3 regions of the Pseudomonas sp. GW821-FHT11G12 genome follow, and region 2 is predicted to be linked to each of the others. Evidence: riboswitches for the same ligand, from Rfam matches in the RefSeq annotation. Region 2 holds a riboswitch; each other region holds the start of a gene.
The links. Region 2 has a riboswitch for cobalamin ahead of AC1RR7_RS04015 (CbtB domain-containing protein). Riboswitches for the same ligand answer to the same signal wherever they lie in the genome.
Positions count from the first base shown of each region.

Region 1: linked by a shared signal. The riboswitch ahead of AC1RR7_RS07315 (TonB-dependent receptor plug domain-containing protein) and the one ahead of AC1RR7_RS04015 (CbtB domain-containing protein) in region 2 are both predicted to bind cobalamin.
Region 3: linked by a shared signal. The riboswitch ahead of cobO (cob(I)yrinic acid a,c-diamide adenosyltransferase) and the one ahead of AC1RR7_RS04015 (CbtB domain-containing protein) in region 2 are both predicted to bind cobalamin.

Region 1 is NZ_JBXARH010000001.1:1,634,301-1,641,357, forward strand. It holds gene AC1RR7_RS07295 (pirin family protein) at 1-461, opposite strand, end outside; gene AC1RR7_RS07300 (DoxX family protein) at 549-989, opposite strand; gene AC1RR7_RS07305 (LysR family transcriptional regulator) at 1,161-2,078, shown strand; gene AC1RR7_RS07310 (hypothetical protein) at 2,125-3,036, shown strand; cobalamin riboswitch at 3,145-3,350, shown strand; gene AC1RR7_RS07315 (TonB-dependent receptor plug domain-containing protein) at 3,443-5,380, shown strand; gene AC1RR7_RS07320 ((2Fe-2S) ferredoxin domain-containing protein) at 5,380-5,739, shown strand; gene AC1RR7_RS07325 (ABC transporter substrate-binding protein) at 5,736-6,650, shown strand; gene AC1RR7_RS07330 (hypothetical protein) at 6,849-7,043, shown strand; gene AC1RR7_RS07335 (low molecular weight protein tyrosine phosphatase family protein) at 7,040-7,057, shown strand, end outside.
Region 2 is NZ_JBXARH010000001.1:876,015-883,071, forward strand. It holds gene AC1RR7_RS03985 (fatty acid cis/trans isomerase) at 1-1,617, shown strand, start outside; partial or broken gene AC1RR7_RS03990 (acyltransferase family protein) at 1,698-1,926, shown strand; gene nfuA (Fe-S biogenesis protein NfuA) at 1,985-2,569, shown strand; gene cobM (precorrin-4 C(11)-methyltransferase) at 2,618-3,364, opposite strand; gene AC1RR7_RS04005 (cobalamin biosynthesis protein) at 3,456-3,869, opposite strand; gene AC1RR7_RS04010 (CbtA family protein) at 3,866-4,567, opposite strand; gene AC1RR7_RS04015 (CbtB domain-containing protein) at 4,579-4,776, opposite strand; cobalamin riboswitch at 4,899-5,119, opposite strand; cobalamin riboswitch at 5,853-6,065, shown strand; gene cobW (cobalamin biosynthesis protein CobW) at 6,165-7,057, shown strand, end outside.
Region 3 is NZ_JBXARH010000012.1:189,015-196,071, forward strand. It holds gene AC1RR7_RS28300 (PQQ-dependent sugar dehydrogenase) at 49-1,362, opposite strand; gene AC1RR7_RS28305 (hypothetical protein) at 1,429-2,013, opposite strand; cobalamin riboswitch at 2,180-2,405, shown strand; gene cobO (cob(I)yrinic acid a,c-diamide adenosyltransferase) at 2,487-3,098, shown strand; gene AC1RR7_RS28315 (cobyrinic acid a,c-diamide synthase CobB) at 3,095-4,390, shown strand; gene bluB (5,6-dimethylbenzimidazole synthase) at 4,387-5,037, shown strand; gene cbiB (adenosylcobinamide-phosphate synthase CbiB) at 5,034-5,942, shown strand; gene cobD (threonine-phosphate decarboxylase CobD) at 5,935-6,945, shown strand; gene AC1RR7_RS28335 (cobyric acid synthase) at 6,942-7,057, shown strand, end outside.

The DNA of each region.
Region 1 (7,057 bases), 760 kb from region 2:
ACTTCAGGCATCGCGCCGGACTCAAGGTATTGGCTGTCGACACTGGCGTTTTCCAGCTCTGGAGGCAGCGCCACCCACAGTTGAAAGCCCTGAACCCGCTCCGAAGTACCCACCGACATTTCCTTGCCGTGCCAGACACCGCCGCCCGCCCGCATCCACTCGACACCGCCGTAATCGATCATGCCCTTGCCTGACTCGGCGTCCTCGAAACGCAAGTTGCCTTCGGTAATCACCGTGACGGTAGCGATCCCCGAATGCGGATGCATCGGCATGCCGTGAATGAACGAGGCCTCGCCTTCAAACAGATCGAGGAACACAAACGGCTTGATCAGATGCCCCAGATCCGAAGGGCTCATCAGTCGCACGATCGCGCCATGCCCACTGCCGCTGGTGCGATAACGGATTGCTCGGAGGGTATGGGTTTCACGGGTGTAGCCAGAAAGTTGTTGCTGAACGGTCATGATGATTACTCGGTTCTGTCGCGGGGTACGGCCAACAAAAAATGCTGAAACGCGGTGAAGGAACCTGTCCTTCACCGCGCTCGGGTATCAACCGCGACGAGCGTCGAGGCTGAAGCGGCCGGCACCGAAGGCCACGACCTGCAACAGGCCACCGGCCATGGCGATGTTCTTGAAGAAGTGGATGAACTGGTTCTGGTCAGCCAGTGCACTGTGGAAGGCCAGTGCGGTGAACACGCTGAACGCAGCCAGCACAGCGGCGACGGTGCGGGTGCGGTATCCGGCGATCAGCGCCAGGCCACCACCGACTTCAACGATGATCGCCACTGCCAGTGCAACTTGTGGAAGCGGCAGGCCCACCGAGCCGATGTAACCGATCATCATGGCCGGAGCGGCCAGTTTGGAAAAACCGGAGAGAATGAAAATCACGCTGAGCAATACGCGGCCAATCAAGGCAGCCGAAGCTTGTTTGGTGTCGGAAGCGTTCTGTTCAGAAGCCTGTGCTTGAGCGATGTTTGCAGAAGTAGCCATGGGAGTATTTCCTTCAATGGGGTCCGGTTCGACTTGAACCGTCCGGATGAAGAAATGTTGCGCCTCGGCAGCTCATCTGAATAGCCGACTAATTTAGATCATTACGTTCGATAAAATAGGTAAGCTACATATTCCACGGTAACGCGCCCATGGCGACTCAAGGACACAGGCATGATCTCCGATCCAGGCACACCGACACTCGATCAACTGCGCGTATTCCTGACTGTCGTCGAAGTCGGCAGTTTTGCAGCCGCTGCGCGCAAGCTTCACCGGGCGACGTCGGTGATCAGCTACTCGATCGCCAACCTTGAGATGCAATTGGGCGTCACCTTGTTCGATCGTGAAACCACCCGCAAGCCGCAACTGACCGACGCCGGCCGCACCGTGCTGGCCGAGGCCCGGACCATCGCCAACGGCGTGCACGGTTTGCGAGCCAAGGTCAAAGGCCTGCTTCAGGGGCTGGAAGCCGAAGTGCACGTGGTGCTCGACGTGATGTTGCCCGCCGAGCGCGTGGTGGATGCGCTGAAATCCTTTCGGGAAGAATTCCCCACCGTCGCCCTGCACCTGCACATGGAAGCACTCGGCGCCGTGACTGAACGGGTGATCAATCGCGGCGCGGTGGTCGGCGTCAGCGGGCCCATGAACGACGGCATCAACGGTATCGAAAGAATCGGCATCGGCAGCGTCGAGCTGATTCCGGTGGCAGCGCCAAATCATCCGCTGGCTTCGGGCGAAGCCAACGTTCCCGGTGCCGGACGTGAGCATACGCAACTGGTGCTGTCCGATCGCTCACGCCTGACCAAAGACAGGGAGTTCGCCGTGCTGAGCAACCGCACCTGGCGCCTGGCGGACCTGGGTGCCAAACACATGTTGCTGCGCGAGGGCATCGGCTGGGGGAATATGCCGAAGCCGATGATTCAGGAGGATCTGGACAGCGGCCGACTGGTACAACTGGATTTGTCGGAGTACGCCAGCGGGCAATACACCTTCGATGCGATCTACCGTACCGATGTGCCACCGGGGCCGGCGGCGCGGTGGTTGATCGAGCGGTTTGTACAACAAGGCAAGGCGCACGTGACGGCTGTCTGAAGCGCCCGCGAAACCAATTGATATTTCACTGAAAAAAGAGCACGACATGGAGTTATCTTTGATCAAAGAAATGTTCGAGTATTCGGCTTACGCCATTCTCGGAATTCTGGGTCTGTTTATTTGTTTTTGCGGGTTGTTCGTTTGGCAAAGCCGTTTATTGCCAAGCCGGCTGAATGACATTGGTTGGAAAAGAGTTGATTACGCCTGGATCATCGCGGGCTCGATGGGCCTCATATTTCAATTTATCCAGGTTGGCCTGGACTCAAAGCTTTCAAACCTGAGAGTGGAAGAAACCTTTGGTCAGCTTTCTGCCCAGTCCCTGAATATCGCAGCAGACGAGTTAAGCGATGCCAGAATCTGCTTGCCAATTTCAGTGAAAAAAGACGACGTACTGGAGCGCGAATCAGCCCAGCAGCTCGCTAGCGCCTGTGATCTGTTTCAAAAAATTCGTCCTGTAAACCGCGTGGACACTAAAGTAGACAGAAACGTTTTCATGAATTACGACAGCGTTTTTCCAGAGGCTGAAAGATTTTCCGATCCGCTGATCGTTGAACAAGTGAAGCGCTTCAAACGGGCCTACGCCGATTACGAGGAACAGGCTCAGGCATTACACAAAACGCAATACGCTGCCTACGTCTACGAACGGTACCTGAAACTCCTTCAATTAATGGCAACACCTCTTCTGGTGGTCGCGGTTGCCCTCAGATTGGCCAAGGTGAAGGGTGAAATTCGATTAAAAACCCACCCTATGGAAAATAAACCGGACAACTCCATCTCCCCGCAAGCGCTGGCCAATGCGGTAAAGGGACTGGCAACTTCGGCCCAAGTGGACGACCTGGTCGTCAGGCTCAATAAACTCGAAAGTTCAAACCGGCTCAAACTGAACATTATCTTCATAATGATGTTTGTACTCGGCGCGGGGATTATCTCGGTGTTTATGCTCTCGAACGTTCACTAGAACCAGAACTTCAGTGATTCAATTATCAGGGTTCGCCGCAATCTCGCGCCTGCGTCGCAGGAGCTTTACATCCTTCAACGAAGTTGACGAGCGGTCATCCGAATGTTCAGATGCCGCCCTGTTTCAGGTGTCCCATGCCGCCGTGCATGGGGTGAAACGGGAAACCGGTACGTTCTTTTCGAACAAGTCCGGTGCTGCCCCCGCAACGGTAGGCGCGTGATGCTTTCGACACACCACTGTGGCCAGACGGCCATGGGAAGGTGAAAGCATCCATACGCGCAAGCCCGGAGACCGGCCTGAAATTCTGTTTGGCAAAATCCTGCGGTGGGCGGGCATGGGCCGGTGTCGGCGTGTGCGCGATGCCTTCTCCTGCATGCTCTTCTGCGAAGATCCTTTCGAGAAGACAATGATTCGACCTTTCAACACTCCGGCTCCATCCCTGTTGCTTGGCTGTCTGTTCAGCCCCCTGTTGCTGGCGGACGACGCGCCGCTCGAACTCACTCAGCAAATCGTTTCCGCGCCGTCCGTGGAGTCCACGACCGTGGCCGACATGGCGCAATTCGGCAGCAAGGTCGAGATCGTCACCCGCGAGCAGATCGAGCGCGCCGGCCCCAGCGCCGATGTCAGCCGCGTCATGCAGATGTTCATTCCCGGCCTGTACGTCGCGCCGAAAAACGGCCCGTTCGACTACGGCACCTATTCCCTGCTGGGCGGGCGCAACGATGACACGCTGATCCTGCTCGACGGCGTGCGTCTGAACAATCGCCTGTACGGCGGCCTGTACCTGGACACCCTGCCGGCCAACGCCATCGAACGCATCGAAGTGCTCAAGGGTGGGCAGAGCCTGCTGTTCGGCACTCAGGCCGTGTCCGGCGTGATCAACATCGTGACTCGCAGCCCGCAGAGCCGCAAAGCCTCCGGCGAAGTGAACATGGGCGTGGATACCTTCGGTGGCACCACCGAGGATGCGCGGGTCGAGAACATCTTCACCAACGGTTTCGGCGACCTGGGCTTGCTGGCCTACGTCAGTCATAACGTCTCGGACGGCTATCAGCCGTTTCGCAATCGCGACATCAAGAACGACAGCGAAAAGAAGCGCGCCTACGAAGTCACCACCTTCGGCGGCAAGGCGATTCAGTCCTTTGGCGACGACGCGCGCATGGAGCTGTTCTACCAATACGCCGACGCCAACCTCGACTTCGCCCGCCCGGTCGACAACCACAAGACCACCAACGACCGCGTCCAGCAGATCGCCACGGCGACCTTCGAACAGAACATCAACGAGCGCCTGAGCTACTTCGTCAAAGGCCACATCAACGACTGGGACACCCGCTACACGCGCATCAACAACACCGCCAATGGCGGCACCAGAACCATCAATCACAACGACTACTGGGGCTTCACCGACTGGGGTGTGCAGACCGAAGGCAAGGCTGAATTGCCCGGCGGCCATGTGCTGGTGTTCGGTACGGACAACCAATGGTTCAAAGGCCAGGACGATGTGCTGATCATCGACAATGACAAGGCAGAAGCCCACGCGCTGTACACCCAGTTGCGCCCGCAGATCGACGCCCTGCCCGACTGGCACCCGAGCATCGGCATTCGTCACGAAGCCATGAGCGGCGGCGACAGCGCCACGGTCGGCATGCTCACTTCGCTGTATGACCTCAATGAACACTGGGCACTGCGCGGCCAGTACGGCACGGCCTACAAACTGCCGAACGCCGAGCAACTGTTCGTCAACGAACCGGGTGACGAGTTGGGTAACCGCAACCTGAAACCGGAGAAAAGTCGCAACGCCGAACTCGGTCTCGACTACAAAGGCCTGCTGCTCGACCGCGAGTTCAGTGCCAGCGTTACCCTGTTCAAACGCAAGATCGACGACCTGATCACCCTCGACGACATCCAGTGGGTCAACGGCCAGGGGCGGATCCAGATGCGCGGTTTCGAGGCGGACGCGAAACTGGCGCTCAACGAGCAATGGAGCCTGCAAGCGGACATGACTCGCAACCTCACCGAATCGCGCGCCGGGGTGACGCTGAACGATGTGCCGAGCTTCTTCGCCCGCTCGCGCATCGGTTACGAGTCGGTTGACCGGATGTGGGGCGCCGGCGGTGCGATCCGCTATATCCGCGATGTGATCAGCTCGAAACAGGTCGAGTACGGCCATTACTCCGTGGTGGACGCCGACGCTTATCGCTACCTGGACGGCGCGCACCAGCACCGGTTGAGCCTGCTGGTGGAAAACCTGTTCGACCGCGATTACGTCACCAGCCACTCGAACAACGTCGACAACCTCGGACGGCCGTTCACCTCCGAAGTGCGCTACACGTACCGTTTCTGATGGCTGAAATCAAAACCATCGACGGCGTCGACACGCACCCGGACTGGTCGCATGTTCCCGCCCATGCCCGCCACGTATTCCTCTGCACCGGCCCGCGCTGCACCCAGCGCGGCGCCTTGCAGATATGGAAAACCCTGCGTCGGCACTTGCTGGCGCATGACCGCATCGAGACCCCCGGCGGCGTTTTGCTGACCCGCACGCACTGTCAATTCCCGTGCAACCTGGGGCCGGTCATGACGGTGTATCCGGAGACCTGCTGGTATGGCGTGCGCAGCCACGCGGATGCGCAACGGCTGGTCGAAGTGCACCTGGTGGGCGGCGAAGTGCTCGAGGATCTGTTGATCAAGGAGCGCTCGTGAGAACGCTGTGCTTTCTGGCGGGCGCCCTGCTCTGCGCTTCTCCGATTCTGGCAGATGATTACCGCAATTGTGGCGAGACCTGGCACCTGCCGGCATCACCACCGTCGCGGATTGTGGCCCTCAATCAGCATGCGGCCGATCTCGTGTTGGCGTTGGGCGCGGGCCCGACGCTGGCAGGCGTTGCCTATCTGGATGACACCGGTACGCCGCAATCCGAGTACTTCGGCGTGCCAGTGATCTCGCCCCGCTATCCATCGAGCGAAGTACTGTACGCGCAGAAACCGGATCTCGTGGTCGGCGGCTTCGCCACGGCGTTTGGCAACGGCGTGACGTCACGCAGCGGACTGGGGCGCAACGGCGTGGCTTCGTACTTGCTGGAATCGGCCTGCAACGGACATTCGCTGGATTACTTCGAACACATCCGCAACGACCTCTCGACCCTCGGTGCCTTGCTGCACAAGCAGCAGCGCGCTCGGGAACTGAGCGATGCAATGGATGCCGATCTGGAAAAGGCCAAGGCGTTAACCCGCCCGGGCAGGCCACTGTCAGTGTTCTATCTCGACAGCGAGGTCAATGGTCTCGACAGCGAAGGTCGACGGGGTTTCGTCACCACCCTGCTGGCCGCAGCCGGGGCTGGAAACCTGTTCGCCGAGATCAATCAATACCGGGTGACCGTCAGCCGCGAAACCCTGCTCGCCAGTGATCCGGATGTGATCCTGCTGGCCGACGCGCAATGGTCGCCGGCCAGTCGCAAGCGTCAGTTGCTGATGCAAGATCCGGTGCTGTCGACCCTGCGGGCCGTACGCCAGAACCGGATGATCGATATTTCCTTCACGCATCTGTTGCCGACGGTGGGCAGTGGTCGGGTGGCGCTGGAGTTGGCGCGACAGCTCAAGGCATTGAGTCCTTAAAGGGGACAGATTTATTTTTCCTGCCTCCGGCTGAAAGGCGTTTCGCGAGTTCTTGGTGAGAATCCCGCACCGCCGCCATTCATGGCGGCAAATGACGATTTTCAATGCGTCCAGCTTTCGGTACTCCCGATTCGCGTTTACCATACGCCCAACTCGTATTACCGCGGCTGCTGAACCCGGTATTCACGAGGACAGACCATGAACAGAACCCGCGCCTGGAGACGCACCCAGGCCCGTAAACACGGCAATGACAAAGCGGTTCGTCCGCCAACTTTCAAACCGGAAAAGAACTGGAAGTTGATGTACATCCGATCCACCAAACTGGTCAGGGCTCGCCAACTCGGCATGAGCTACCCCATTCGTTCCACCCGCCAATTGCTGGATCAAGAGTGACGAACCTACTGTTC
Region 2 (7,057 bases):
TATGAGCACTGGTTCCTGGCGCACATCTACTTCAAGGACGGCGAGCCGGGGCATTTCTTCCAGTGGGTGCGTTCGCGCACGCCGACCGGCCAGCCGATCGACCTGATTGCCACCCGTCGCCCGAACGATGATCCGGGTACCCAGGTGTATTACCGCCTGTGGCCGGTGCAGGGTGTGATCGTGCACAAGACCCACATCACTTATCCGCTGAGTGCGGCGAAGATGGCGCGGGTCAAAAGCCTGTTCTACAACGGCAACTGGCAGGTGCATGCACTGCCGGGTTACGGGCCGCAGAGCCGGGCCAACCCGTTTGCGACCTTCGAGGCGATTCCGGCGCAGGCGCGTTATCAGTTCATGCTCGATAACGCCGAATACTTCGTGCGCACGTTCATTCGCGGCCCGGTATGCCGTGGCCAGATCGCAACTGACGTGATCCGCGATAATTTCTGGGCGCTGTTCCAGGCGCCGGAACATGACCTGTACATCACCGATCCGAACTATCGCGGGCAGGCCACGCCGTTGCTGGCCATGCCGGGGCAGAACGACGATGTCGGCAGCGTCCTGAGCCTGTGGCACGACTATCGCAACAAGCGAAACAAGTACGAAGCCCTGCGCCGTGACAGCTACGCCGACCAACCGGCGCCGAGCTGGTCGACCCTGTGGGCGGGCAACGACAATGCGCTGTTGAGCATCTTCCGCCACTTCGACAGCGCGTCGGTGACCAAAGGCCTGATCGGCGAAGTGCCGCAGACCATGTGGCTGTTCGACTATCCGCTGCTGGAGCGCACCTATTACCAGTTGGCGGTCAACTTCGATGTATTCGGCAACGTCTCCCATCAGGCGCAGACCCGACTGTACTTCGACCTGATCCGCAACGGCGCCGAACAGAATTTCCTGCGTCTGATGCCGGCCGATTCCCGCGAGGATTACCTCGACGATTGGTATCAGAGCAGCGGCCAGTTCAAGATGTGGCTGGACTATGAGTCCATCGACGACGACAAGCCAACGGCACTGAAACTCGACGGAAAAGACCCGAAGCATGACTTCGCCATGCAGTTGCTCGCCCGTTACGGCGACCTCAACGCACGGCCCGATCCGATCAATCGTTGCGTGGATGCCTACTGCTCGCGGCCGAACATCGACCCGGCGCTGCAAAACGCCGAACAGGCGCTGAGCCGTCTGACGGCGCGTCCTGCGGCGGGGCTGAAAGTGATCGATCAGTTGCCGGAAGCGACCATGCTGCGCATCGAAACTGCCAGCGGCAAACGCGAGGTCTACAGCCTGCTGCGCAACCGCGCCCACAGCAACGTGGCGTTCCTGCTCGGTGAGTCACTGCGCTATCAACCGGGCCTCGACACCCTGACCATTTATCCGGGCGTGCTCAGCAGCTACCCGAACTTCATGTTCAACATCCCGGCGGATCAGGTGCCGGCGTTTGTCGATGCCATGGAAAGCGCGAAGGATGCGCCGCAGTTCGAGAAGATCGTCGAAGGTTGGGGTATTCGCCGCAGCCATCCACAGTTCTGGTTCTATTTCCATGACCTGAGCCAGTACATCCACGAAACCGACCCGGTGGAAGAGGGCGTGCTGGACATGAATCGGTACGAGAATCTTTGATCGTTTGAACGATGGCAGCTGTCCCAATCCTGTGTAGCACGGGATCGGGAGCGCCATCGATGTTGCAGATTTTCTTCGAGTCGGTGTATCTGATGTACGTGCTGGTACTGTCGGGCAGGCGCTTATCTGGCCCGACGCTATGGGGTCAACCCGTATTTGATGTTATTTGTCTGTGCGCTGCTCATCGGAGACGCTTCATGGCTGAGCTGCGAATGGGTAGAAAAACGCAGCTATCCGTGGCTTAAAGCGCGGATTGACGGCGAACCTGGCGCTTGGCCGATTTGCGAACTATTCCTACGTAAATACTAGGACTTTGTGCCGCGCGCCGATTGGCGTAAACTCCGCCTCAAGCCTGCGAGGAGTTTCCATGACCGCTATTACCATTACCGACGCCGCCCATGATTACCTGGCCGATCTGCTTTCCAAGCAGAACACCCCGGGTATCGGCATCCGCGTCTTCATCACCCAGCCTGGCACCCAGTACGCCGAAACCTGCATTGCCTATTGCAAGCCGGGCGAAGAGAAACCTGAAGACACAGCGCTGGGGCTGAAAAGCTTCACCGCCTACATCGACTCGTTCAGCGAAGCGTTCCTCGACGATGCTGTCGTCGACTACGCCACCGACCGCATGGGCGGCCAGCTGACCATCAAGGCACCGAACGCCAAAGTACCGATGGTCAACGCCGACAGCCCGGTCAACGAGCGCATCAACTATTACCTGCAAACCGAAATCAACCCGGGGCTGGCCAGCCACGGCGGTCAGGTCAGCCTGATCGATGTGGTTGAAGACGGCATTGCCGTGCTGCAGTTCGGCGGCGGTTGCCAGGGCTGCGGCCAGGCGGACGTCACCCTGAAGGAAGGCATCGAGCGCACCTTGCTCGAGCGCATTCCGGAGCTCAAGGGCGTTCGCGACGTGACCGACCACACGCAGAAAGAAAACGCCTACTACTAAGGCGTTCGCTGCGGCATAAAAGACGGCGCCCCGTGAGCGCCGTTTTTTTTATGGTCGATACAAATGCGCATGCCCCGCGCGATACAGCGACGATTCACTGAAATGATCGCTGCCCAACACCCGCCCGACCAGAATCAGTGCCGTACGCCGAAACCCCTTGGCGGCCACCTTCGCGGCAATATCCTCCAGCGTCCCGACCACCCAGTCCTGATCCGGCCACGTCGCCCGGTGGATCACTGCGATCGGGCAGTCCGCACCATAGTGCGGCAGCAGTTCGGCGAGGATTTTCTCCAGATGATTGACCCCCAAATGAATCGCCATGGTCGCCCCGTGCTGCGCGAGGTTACCCAGTTCTTCCCCGGCGGGCATTGCGGTCTTGTCCGCGTAACGGGTCAGGATCACGCTTTGCGAGATGTCCGGCAGAGTGAGTTCGGCGCCCAACAACGCCGCACAGGCAGCAGTGGCGGTTACGCCGGGGACAATCTCGAACGGGATGTCCAGCTCGCGCAGATAACGGATCTGCTCGCCGATGGCGCCATACAGGCTCGGATCGCCCGAATGCACCCGCGCCACGTCCTGGCCCTTGGCGTGGGCGGTCTTGATCAGATCGATGATCTGTTCCAGATGCAGTTCGGCGCTGTTGACCACGGTTTCAGCCGAATGACCGTCCAGCACCGCCGCCGGCACCAGCGAACCTGCATAGATGATCACCGGGCAGCTGCGAATCAGTCGCTGACCTTTGACAGTGATCAATTCCGGGTCGCCGGGGCCGGCGCCGATGAAGTAAACGGTCATCGTTGGATCCTGTGAAAGTAGGGCAGGTCGAGGCTTCAAGAGCAGTTCAGATGAAGAATGCTCATGATCGAAAGCGGGGATTATCGGGAATTTACGCCGCGCCGGCCAATGCCAGGGTTGCCTGGGCGTATTTTTGTCTGGAAATCAGCAGTTTTGCCGGGGCCTGGATCAGTTGTTCGGCAAGCGCCAGTGCGGCGCTTTCCGCCACGCCGTAGCAACCGGTGCGTTCGAAAGCGATCTGCGAATGGTGACTCAGGCGTTGCTGATAACTGGCCAGTTCTTCGCTGCTGAAGTACAGCAACGGCAGCGCCAGTTGTGCCGCCAGTTCCTGCAGGCCGGGTTCGTCGCGTTTCAGGTCGATGCTGGCCAGGGCCTTGACCGCCTCGAGTTCGATGCGATGCGCCTGCAGGGCCTGGTCGAGCAAGGCGCGCAGCGTACTGGCCGGGCAGCCGCGCTGGCAGCCCAGGCCGACCACCAGAGTCGGCGCTGCGCTGTCATCGGTCATGCGTGGTATTGACCATCGCTTTTGCGGCGGAACAACCAGGCGCTGATCAGGCCCAGGGCCAGCCAGAACGCCACATTGGTCAGCTGCGAAGCGATTTTGAACTGAGCTTCCAGTGCTTCCGGCGCGAGCATCGAGTGCACTTCCGGTTGCGGGGCGCCGATCACGTGTGGCACAGCGAGAATCGCCACGCCGAGGATCTTCAGCAACCAGTTGCCACCGAACGCGATCAATGCCAGGCCGACAGCGGTCGACGCGGCGGTGCCGATCCACCACATCTGGCGCGACGCCAGGTCTGCGGCAGCGGTGCCTGGCAGCTCAGGTGGCAGGCCAAGGGTTGGAGCGAGCACGAAAGTCGCATAACCGGCCAAACCCCAGAGTAAGCCTTGCGAGGTTTTGGTCGGCGCACGCAGGGTGTACAGACCGGCCAGCATCAGGGCAAAACCCACAGCCACGACCAGATTGCCGCCGGTAGTGGAAAGCACGCGCTGCCAGCCGTCTTCCGGCTCCCAGGCTTCGGCATCGTGGGTGTGGGCGGCGGTGCCGGCAGCGTGTTCGTGAACGGCGGCAACCGGCTCGGCTTTCTCGAAGGTCTCTGCCTGAAGAATCAGCGGCGACACCCAGAAGCTTTGCAGCAACGTCAGGAGCAGGGCGGCCAGAAGGCCGGTGAAACCTGCGGTCTGCGCAATACGCTTGATCATGTCGTCAGGTCTCAGTGGCACGGGAACGCGGCGCTGTGGCGGGTATCGTGAGCGGCGTTGTGAACCGCTTCGATGTGCGAGAAACCGGCGAAATAGACCAGGCTGGCACCCAGGATCGACGCGAAGATCGCAGCGGTCAGGCGTTGGCTCAGGGTGGTGGTGCTGGAGATTTTGTCCGTGTTGCTGCCGGTGCTGCTGATGATCGACATGGCGCTTCCCTCTGGAGTGTCAGCGGGTGAACGGTGCGCATGAAAACCCCTGCGAGTCGGGCACGCAGAGGTTCGAACAGCGCCCGCCCACCGCGGGTTTGTTATGTTCAGTGACGCAAGATGCGTACTGTGTGTTGCGGGCCGGTCTCCGGGCTCACGAGGGGTGGCTGTCTGCCGACCTGCAAGCGTCACCTTCCCATGCCCTTGGGCACAGTGGATCTGACGCTTCGCTCGCTTACCGTTGCGGGGGCAGCACCGGACTGACATGGCTTTAGAGTAAAGCACATGATTCACCGGTTTCCCGTTTCACCCTTTGCAGGGCACCCGTAACAAGTTGTGTAGGAGACCATGGGTTGGGGAATTTAGTCAATTTTGTGGGCATATCCGTTTTTGTGGGCATATCCGTTGCTGCGGTTATGGCCACTTAGGGTTCCGCCCTTACGGCGGGTCACTTTTGGCAAACGCCCCAAAAGTAACCAAAAGGTCTATGCCCTGACGTTCGGCCCTCGCTGTGGCTCGGGTTCCTTCGCTCCGGGATTGATCCGGGGGCATCGCCTACGGTTTGCTTCGCTGCACCTCCTCTCGATGCATGCGGCTGCGCCGCACGGTCGCTGCGCTCCCACCCCCGGATCAATCCCTCCACTCAGCCTGCCGACGGGCCTTGAGATCAAAAGCTTTACTCGAGCTAACGCTCATCGTGGTGAGTGGTGAGTGGTGAGGGGGCTCTTGATCGGGCTTTGCTCTGGCTTTGGCTTTTGATTTTTTGCCCCTTCGGCAGGCCGAGCGGAGGTGTTCATCAGGGGGTAGGCGCGCAGCGCCGTGCGGCGAAGCCGCATACATCGAGAGGAGGTGCAGCGAAGCAAACCGTAGGCGATGCCCCCTGATGGACACCGTAGCGAGGGAACACTGAGCCTCAGCGAAGTGCCGTACGCCGGGGCAAAAGCCTTTTGCTTACTTTTCGGCGTTTGGAAAAGTGAGTCGCTGTAAGAGCGAAACCGCCAGCGGCAGCACCCGAAGCAACGGATATGCTCTCGTTCCCAAACTCCACGAACCATTGACCCATCCCCACACCCTGCGTAGCCTTGCGCTTTCGAGGTTCTTCGGCCCACGCCGAAGCTAAGAAGGGAACGCGGTCCAAGCCGCGGCTGCCCCCGCAACTGTGAACGGTGCTGTTCGCTGCCACGCCACTGCCAACGCTTTGCAAAGCGCCAGCGGGAAGGCGCAGCGAATACCGGGCCCAAAGCCTGAACACCGTCAGCCAGGAGACCTGCCTCGTCACAGATTCTCACTTTCAACCGGGCGGGGTGATCCGGTGGCGAACTCTCCAGGCACGCACCCGTGTTGCCGGTCTCGTCCCGTATGCCCGCCACCTTGCCAAAGGGCATCCGATGAAAACACTGGCCAAACTCCCCGTCACCATCGTCACCGGCTTCCTCGGCTCGGGCAAAACCACCTTGCTGCGGCACATGCTCGACAACGCTCAGGGCCGCCGTATCGCGGTGATCGTCAACGAGTTTGGCGAGCTGGGCATCGACGGTGAAATCCTCAAGCAGTGCACCATCGGCTGCACCGAAGAAGAAGCCACCGGCCGCGTCTACGAACTGGCCAACGGCTGCCTGTGCTGCACGGTTCAGGAAGAGTTCTTCCCGGTGATGCGCGAACTGGTGGCCCGTCGCGGTGACCTCGACCACATCCTCATCGAAACTTCGGGCCTGGCTCTGCCAAAACCGCTGGTGCAAGCCTTCCAGTGGCCGGAAATCCGCAGCGCCTGCACCGTTGACGCGGTGATCACCGTGGTCGACAGCCCGGCCGTGGCCGCCGGCACCTTCGCCGCGTTCCCGGATCAGGTCGATGCCCAGCGCAAACTCGACCCGAACCTGGACCACGAATCACCACTGCACGAACTGTTCGCCGACCAACTGGCCAGCGCCGACCTGGTAATCCTCAACAAGGCCGACCAGACCAGCCCTGAAGACCTCGCTCGCGTACGCCTGGAAGTCGCCGAAGAGCTGCCGCCAGCGGTGAAAATCATCGAAGCCAGCAACGGTCGTCTGCCGCTGGACGTGCTGATTGGTCTGGGTGCCGGGTCCGAAGAGCACATCGACAGCCGCCACAGCCATCACGATCACCACCACGGTGAAGGCGATGACGATCATGACGACCACGATCACGATGCTTTCGATTCGATCTCCATCGAACTGCCGCAAGCCGACGAAAGCCTGTTGCTCGATGCGCTGACGCAACTGGTGGTTCAGCACGGCATCCTGCGGGTCAAAGGCTT
Region 3 (7,057 bases), on a different contig from region 2:
GCGATAGCGAAGTGCGGATCTCGCTATCGTGGGCATGAGGTTTCTGGCTCACTTTGCCGCCGAAACTCGCCACACCTTGTTCCCCACATCATCCGCCACCAGCAATCCACCTTGTTGGTCGATCACCACGCCGACCGGGCGCCCCAAAGCGTTCTCGTCCTTGTCGAGGAAGCCGGTCAGCACGTCCACTGGCGTTCCGTTCGGTTTGCCTGCGGCAAACGGGACGAAGATTACCTTGTAGCCACTGTGCGGCTTGCGATTCCACGAGCCATGCTGGCCGATGAACGCGCCCTCCTTGAATTGTGCTGGCAACGCGTTGCCCTCGGCGAACGCCAGCCCCAGTGAGGCGGTATGCGGCCCGACGGCGTAGTCGGGAGCGATAGCCTTGGCCACCATCTCTGGCTGTTGTGGTTCGACGCGGACATCGACATGCTGGCCGTAATAGCTGAATGGCCAGCCATAAAACCCGCCGTCCTTGACCGAGGTGATGTAGTCCGGCACCAGGTCGCTGCCGATCTCGTCCCGTTCGTTCACTGCTGTCCACAGCGCGCCGCTTTTGGGTTCCCAGGCCAGACCGTTGGGATTGCGGATGCCCGAGGCGAAGATCCGGTGATTGCCGGTCGCACGGTCCACTTCCCAGATTGCCGCGCGGCCTTCTTCCTGATCCAGGCCGTTTTCGCCGACGTTACTGTTCGAGCCGACTGTGACGTACAGCTTGCTGCCGTCCTTGCTGGCGATGACGTTCTTGGTCCAGTGATGGTTGAGCGGGCCGCCCGGCAGATCCACGACCTTGATCGGCTGGTTCTTGATCTCGGTTGCGCCGGGTTCGTAGTGAAAGCGCAGCAAGCGGTCGGTGTCGGCGACGTACAGATCGTTGCCGACCAGGGTCATACCGAACGGAGAATTCAGATTTTGTAGAAATACCGTGCGGGTTTCGGCCACGCCATCGTGATCAGCGTCGCGCAACAGGGTGATGCGATTCGGGCTGGGAACCCCGGCGCCGGCGCGGCCCATGATTTTCTTCGTCACCCAGCCACGTATCCCGTTGCCATCGTCCGGTTTCGGCGGGGCATTGGTTTCCGCCACCAGCACATCGCCGTTCGGCAGCACGTAGAGCCAGCGCGGGTGATCGAGATTCTCGGCAAACGCCGCCACCTGAGTGCCTGCCGCTGGCGTCGGTTTCGCACCCGCCGGCCAGCCGATCGCCGGGGCGATGTTCACCGTCGGGATCAGGGTCTTGTTCGGTTCGGGCAGTTTGGGAGACGGGCCGGTGCCGTCCGAGACTTGCAGGCTGGAGGATTCACCACAGGCGGTGAGCCCTCCGGCGAGTGCGATGACGAAAACGAGGTGGGGCTTGCGCATTACTGATCTTCCCTATGAATGCATTCCTAATCATAGATAAGTACACAAGCCCGATGGTTCAACCGCTCAGCCGCGTGCCTCCTTGAACAGTACGGCAATGCCGGGGTGGTAGTTGCCGGCCTCGCTGCGCAATTTGCGATAGGCGTAGGGGAAATACCAGGCGACGGCGCAGGTGTGTTCCTTTTGCAGGTCGTCGACCATGTCCTGCAGTTCCTCGGGGCTGGCGCTGTGCTGGGCTTTCTGTGGGGCGACGAACAGGCAGCCGAGCTTGAGATCGCTGGCGTAGCTGATGCGCTTGGCGTCGCTGGTGATATCGGCCAGGGCCTGGGTCAGATTCAGGCTGTTGACGCGCGGCCAGCGTTGCGTCGCCTGGATGTAGGCGCGATCTTCGGCGCCGGCCAGGAACAGGTCGGCGCGGGCATTGCGCTCGCCTTCCTCGTTCTGCTTGCGGGTGGCGGTGTCGCGCAGGGTGACGAGTTCGGCCATCCACGCGGCGGCGGACAACAGGCCGAGGTTGGCTTTTTCGTCATGCCAGTACGGCGTGTCGTTGTCGCCGCGCACGGCGTTGTAGCGGTCGATACAGTCAAACCAGCGTTCCAGCACCGGGCGCAGGAATTCCAGCCGCGGATTGCTGATGATCATGCCTTGCATGGTGCTCTCCCTTGTTATTGTGATGTGCTCTCTGCATTCAAAAAGCATGGCTCTTTGATATCACTGCTGGCAGTGTGGCACAAGATTGGCGTCAGATAATTGATCGACGGCAGTTATTCGCTTTCAGGGGGCCTCTTCATTTGACGCTCCACCCCCAACCCTCTAACCTTCGCGGCTTGTTTCAGGTGCTCTGTGACCGCTGTCGACAGAGTGAAACAGGGAAGCCGGTGAGGATTGTCTTCAAGCGAAGAACCATCACGATCCCGGCGCTGCCCCCGCAACGGTAAATGAGTAAAAGCTGCGTCCGATGCCACTGCTGCAAAGCGGGAAGGCGCGCAGCCAGGCCAAGGCCGCTCATGAGCCCGGAGACCGGCCTGATCCATCCAGCGGCATCACGGTGGGCGATGCCAGGCTTGTTGCCGTCTATTCTTGTGCCTGCCCGCCGTTATCCAGCCTCAACGGAGAGCTCCCCCATGACTGATTCCCCCGAACGCGACGAGCGCCACCTGGCGCGCATGCAGCGCAAAAAAGCCGTGATCGACGAGCGCATCGCCAATTCGCCAGACGAATGCGGCCTGGTGCTGGTGCTGACCGGCAATGGCAAAGGCAAAAGCAGCTCGGCGTTCGGCATGCTCGCCCGCGCCATGGGTCACGGCATGCAGTGCGGCGTGGTGCAGTTCATCAAGGGCCGTAACAGCACCGGGGAAGAGCTGTTCTTCCGCCGCTTCCCCGAGCAGGTACGTTTTCATGTGATGGGCGAAGGTTTCACCTGGGAAACCCAGGATCGCCAGCGCGACATCGCCGCTGCCGAAGCTGCATGGGAAGTGTCCCGCGAACTGCTGCGTGATCCGTCGATCGGTCTGGTGGTGCTCGATGAGCTGAACATCGCTCTCAAGCACGGTTACCTCGATCTGGATCAGGTGCTCAGCGATCTGCAGGCCCGTCCGCCGATGCAGCATGTGATCGTCACCGGCCGCGCTGCCAAGCCGGAAATGATCGAGATGGGCGACACCGTCACCGAAATGGGCATGATCAAACACGCCTTCCAGGCCGGTATCAAAGCGCAGAAAGGCGTCGAACTTTGAATCAACCACGTCACTGCCCGGCGGTATTGATCGCCGCGCCGGCCTCCGGCCAGGGCAAGACCACCGTCACCGCCGCGCTGGCCCGTCTGCACCGCAATCAGGGGCGCAAGGTTCGCGTATTCAAATGCGGCCCGGACTTTCTCGACCCGATGATCCTCGAGCGCGCCAGCGGTGCGCCGGTCTATCAACTGGACATGTGGATGGTCGGCGAGCAGGAAAGTCGACGTCTGTTGTGGGAGGCCGCCGCTGAAGCCGATCTGATCCTGATCGAAGGCGTGATGGGCTTGTTCGACGGCACACCGTCGAGCGCCGACCTGGCGCGGCATTTCGGCGTGCCGGTACTCGGCGTGATCGACGGCACGGCCATGGCCCAGACGTTCGGCGCGCTGGCGCTGGGTCTGGCGCGCTATCAGCCGGACCTGCCGTTCGCCGGCGTGCTGGCCAACCGCGTCGGCACCGTGCGCCATGCGCAATTGCTCGAAGGCAGCCTCACTGAAGGTCTGCGCTGGTACGGCGCGTTGTCCCGGGAAACCGGGATCGAACTGCCAAGTCGCCATCTCGGTCTGGTGCAGGCCAGCGAACTCAATGACCTCGATGTGCGCCTCGACGCCGCCGCCGAAGCGCTGGCCAGCACCTGCGAGGTAGCGCTGCCACCGGCCGTCGAATTCGCCGCACCGGAAATCGTGAAGACCGAAAGACTGCTCGACGGCGTGCGGATTGCCGTCGCCCGTGACGAGGCGTTTGCCTTCACCTATGGCGCCAGTCTCGATCTGTTGCGGGCGATGGGCGCGGAGTTGAGTTTCTTCTCGCCGATCCGCGATACGCAATTGCCCGAGGCCGACAGCTTGTACCTGCCTGGCGGTTATCCGGAATTGCATCACGTGGCCTTGTCGCAGAACACCGACATGCTCAAAGCGATCCGTGCGCATCACGCCGCCGGCAAACCGCTGCTCGCCGAATGTGGCGGCATGCTCTATCTGCTGGATTCGTTGACCGATGTCGAAGGCACCCGCGCTGATTTGGTCGGCCTGCTGAGTGGCGATGCCGTGATGCAGAAACGTCTGGCCGCGCTGGCCTTGCAAGAGGTCGACATGCCGGAAGGCCTGTTGCGCGGCCACACCTATCACCATTCCCTGACCACCACCGAACTGACACCCATTGCCCGTGGCCACAGCCCCAATGGCGGGCGCGGTGCCGAAGCGGTGTACCGGGAAGGGCGGATGACCGCCTCGTACGTGCACTTTTACTTCCCGTCGAATCCGTCGGCGATTGCCGCACTGTTGGTGCCATGACCGACAACGCATTCACTGAAACCGAGCGCGAAGCGGTCTACCGCGCCATCGCCGAACGCCGCGACATGCGCCACTTCAGCGGCGGCACGGTCGAGCCTGAATTGCTGCGCCGATTGCTTGAAGCCGCACATCAGGCGCCGAGCGTTGGCCTGATGCAGCCGTGGCGCTTCATCCGTATCAGCGACCGCGCTTTGCGTGGCCAGATCCAGGATCTTGTAGAGGAAGAACGAGTACGCACCGCCGAAGCCCTCGGCGAGCGCAGCGACGAGTTCATGAAGCTCAAGGTCGAAGGCATCAATGACTGTGCGGAAGTGTTGGTCGCAGCCTTGATGGACGATCGCGAGCGACACATTTTCGGCCGTCGCACGCTGCCGGAAATGGACATGGCCTCATTGTCCTGCGCGATCCAGAACCTGTGGCTGGCGGCGCGTGCCGAAGGCTTGGGCATGGGCTGGGTGTCGCTGTTCGAACCGCAGGCGCTGGCCGATCTGCTGAAACTGCCGGCCGGGGCCAAGCCGCTGGCGGTTCTTTGTCTGGGCCCGGTCAAGGAATTCTATCCGGCGCCGATGCTGGTACTCGAAGGGTGGGCGCAGGCGCGTCCGCTCAATGAGCTGCTGTATGAAAACTTCTGGGGAGTGAGTCAATGAGTGTGGCGTTGTTGAGTGTCGCCGCGGTCGCGCTGGATGCGCTGCTGGGTGAACCGAAACGCTGGCATCCGCTGGTGGCGTTCGGCAATTTCGCTGGACGCATCGAGCAACGATTCAATAGCGGCGGTCGCGGCTGGCGCAGCCATGGCGTCACCGCGTGGGTGATCGCGGTGCTGCCGCTGACCCTGCTGGCCACGGCATTGTCCTGGGCGCCGTATGTGGGCTGGGTGGTCGAGATTCTCGCGCTGTATTGCGCCCTCGGCATGCGCAGTCTCGGCGAGCACGTCGAGCCGGTGGCCAAGGCCCTGCGCAGCGATGATCTGGAAGAAGCGCGCAAACGCGTGGGTTATCTGGTCAGCCGTCAGACCAGTGAACTGGACAGCACCGCTGTCGCCCGCGCCGCCACTGAATCGGTGCTGGAGAACGGCAGCGATGCAGTGTTCGCCGCACTGTTCTGGTTTGCCGTGGCCGGTGCGCCGGGCGTGGTGCTCTATCGTCTGAGCAATACGCTCGACGCGATGTGGGGCTATCGCAACGAACGCTTCGAGCGTTTCGGCTGGGCGGCGGCGAAGATCGACGACGTCCTCAACTACATTCCTGCGCGGCTGGTGGCGTTGACCTACGCGCTGCTGGGCAAGACCCGACTGGCGCTGAAATGCTGGCGCACCCAGGCGCCGAAATGGGACAGCCCGAACGCAGGTCCAGTGATGGCTGCCGGCGCGGGTGCGCTGGGCGTCGAGTTGGGCGGGCCGGCGATTTACCACGGCGAGCTGCACGAGCGTCCGCAACTGGGCGAGGGCTTGCCGGCGGATGCAGATTCCATCGATCGCGGCTGGCAATTGGTCCAGCGCGGGGTATGGTTATGGCTGCTGATTCTCTGCGTGGGGGCTGAATTCTATGCTTGAGCACGGTGGCCGGCTGCGCAGGGCGGCGCTCGAATACGGCATCGCTGAAGAAGACTGGCTCGACTTGTCCACTGGCCTCGCGCCATGGCCGTTCCCGGTCCCGGACATCCCGCTGCGGGCCTGGGCGCGCCTGCCGGAAACCGATGACGGTCTGGAGCAGGCGGCGTGCGACTACTACGGTGCCGCGCAAGTGCTGCCGGTGGCCGGTTCGCAGATGGCCATTCAGTTGCTGCCGCGTTTGCGCCGGGCCGGCAAGGTCGGCGTGTTGTCGCCGTGTTATGCCGAGCATGCCGAAGCCTGGCGGCGCAGTGGTTACATCGTGCGCGAGGTGCTGGAGCAGGAAGTCGATTTCTTCCTCGACAGCCTCGACGTGCTGGTGGTGGTCAATCCGAACAATCCCACGGGCCTGAGCCTGACCCCGGCGCGCTTGCTCGACTGGCATGCGCGGCTGGCCCAGCGCGGTGGCTGGCTGGTGGTCGACGAAGCGTTCATGGACAACACGCCGCAGTTGAGCCTGGCTCCGCATGCGCATCAGGTCGGACTGATCGTGTTGCGTTCGTTCGGCAAGTTTTTCGGCCTGGCCGGTGTGCGACTTGGGTTTGTGCTGGCCGAGCGCAAGTTGCTCCGGTTGCTGGCCGAGCAGGTCGGACCCTGGGCCGTCAGCGGGCCGACCCGCGTGTTGGGTCAAGCCTGCCTGCAAGACACCGAAGGTCATACCCGCCAGCGGATCCGCAGTGACGAGGTCAGTGAACGGCTGGCTGCGCTGCTCGAACGCTACGGCTTCAAGCCTCAGGGTGGTTGCGCGCTGTTTCAGTGGCTGATCACCGAACACGCCGCCGCGCTGCACGAGTTCATGGCCCGCCGCGGCATTCTCCTGCGCCTCTTCGCGCACAACAGCAGCCTGCGTTTCGGCCTGCCCGCCAACGCCGCCGATGAAGTGCGCCTTGAGCAAGCCCTGCAAGCCTTTGCCCTGGACCGCTCTATGGAAAACCAACCAGCATGACCACATTAATGGTGCAGGGCACCACCTCCGACGCCGGCAAAAGCACGCTGGTGACGGCGCTGTGCCGCTGGGCAACCCGCCAGGGCGTTGCCGTGGTGCCATTCAAACCGCA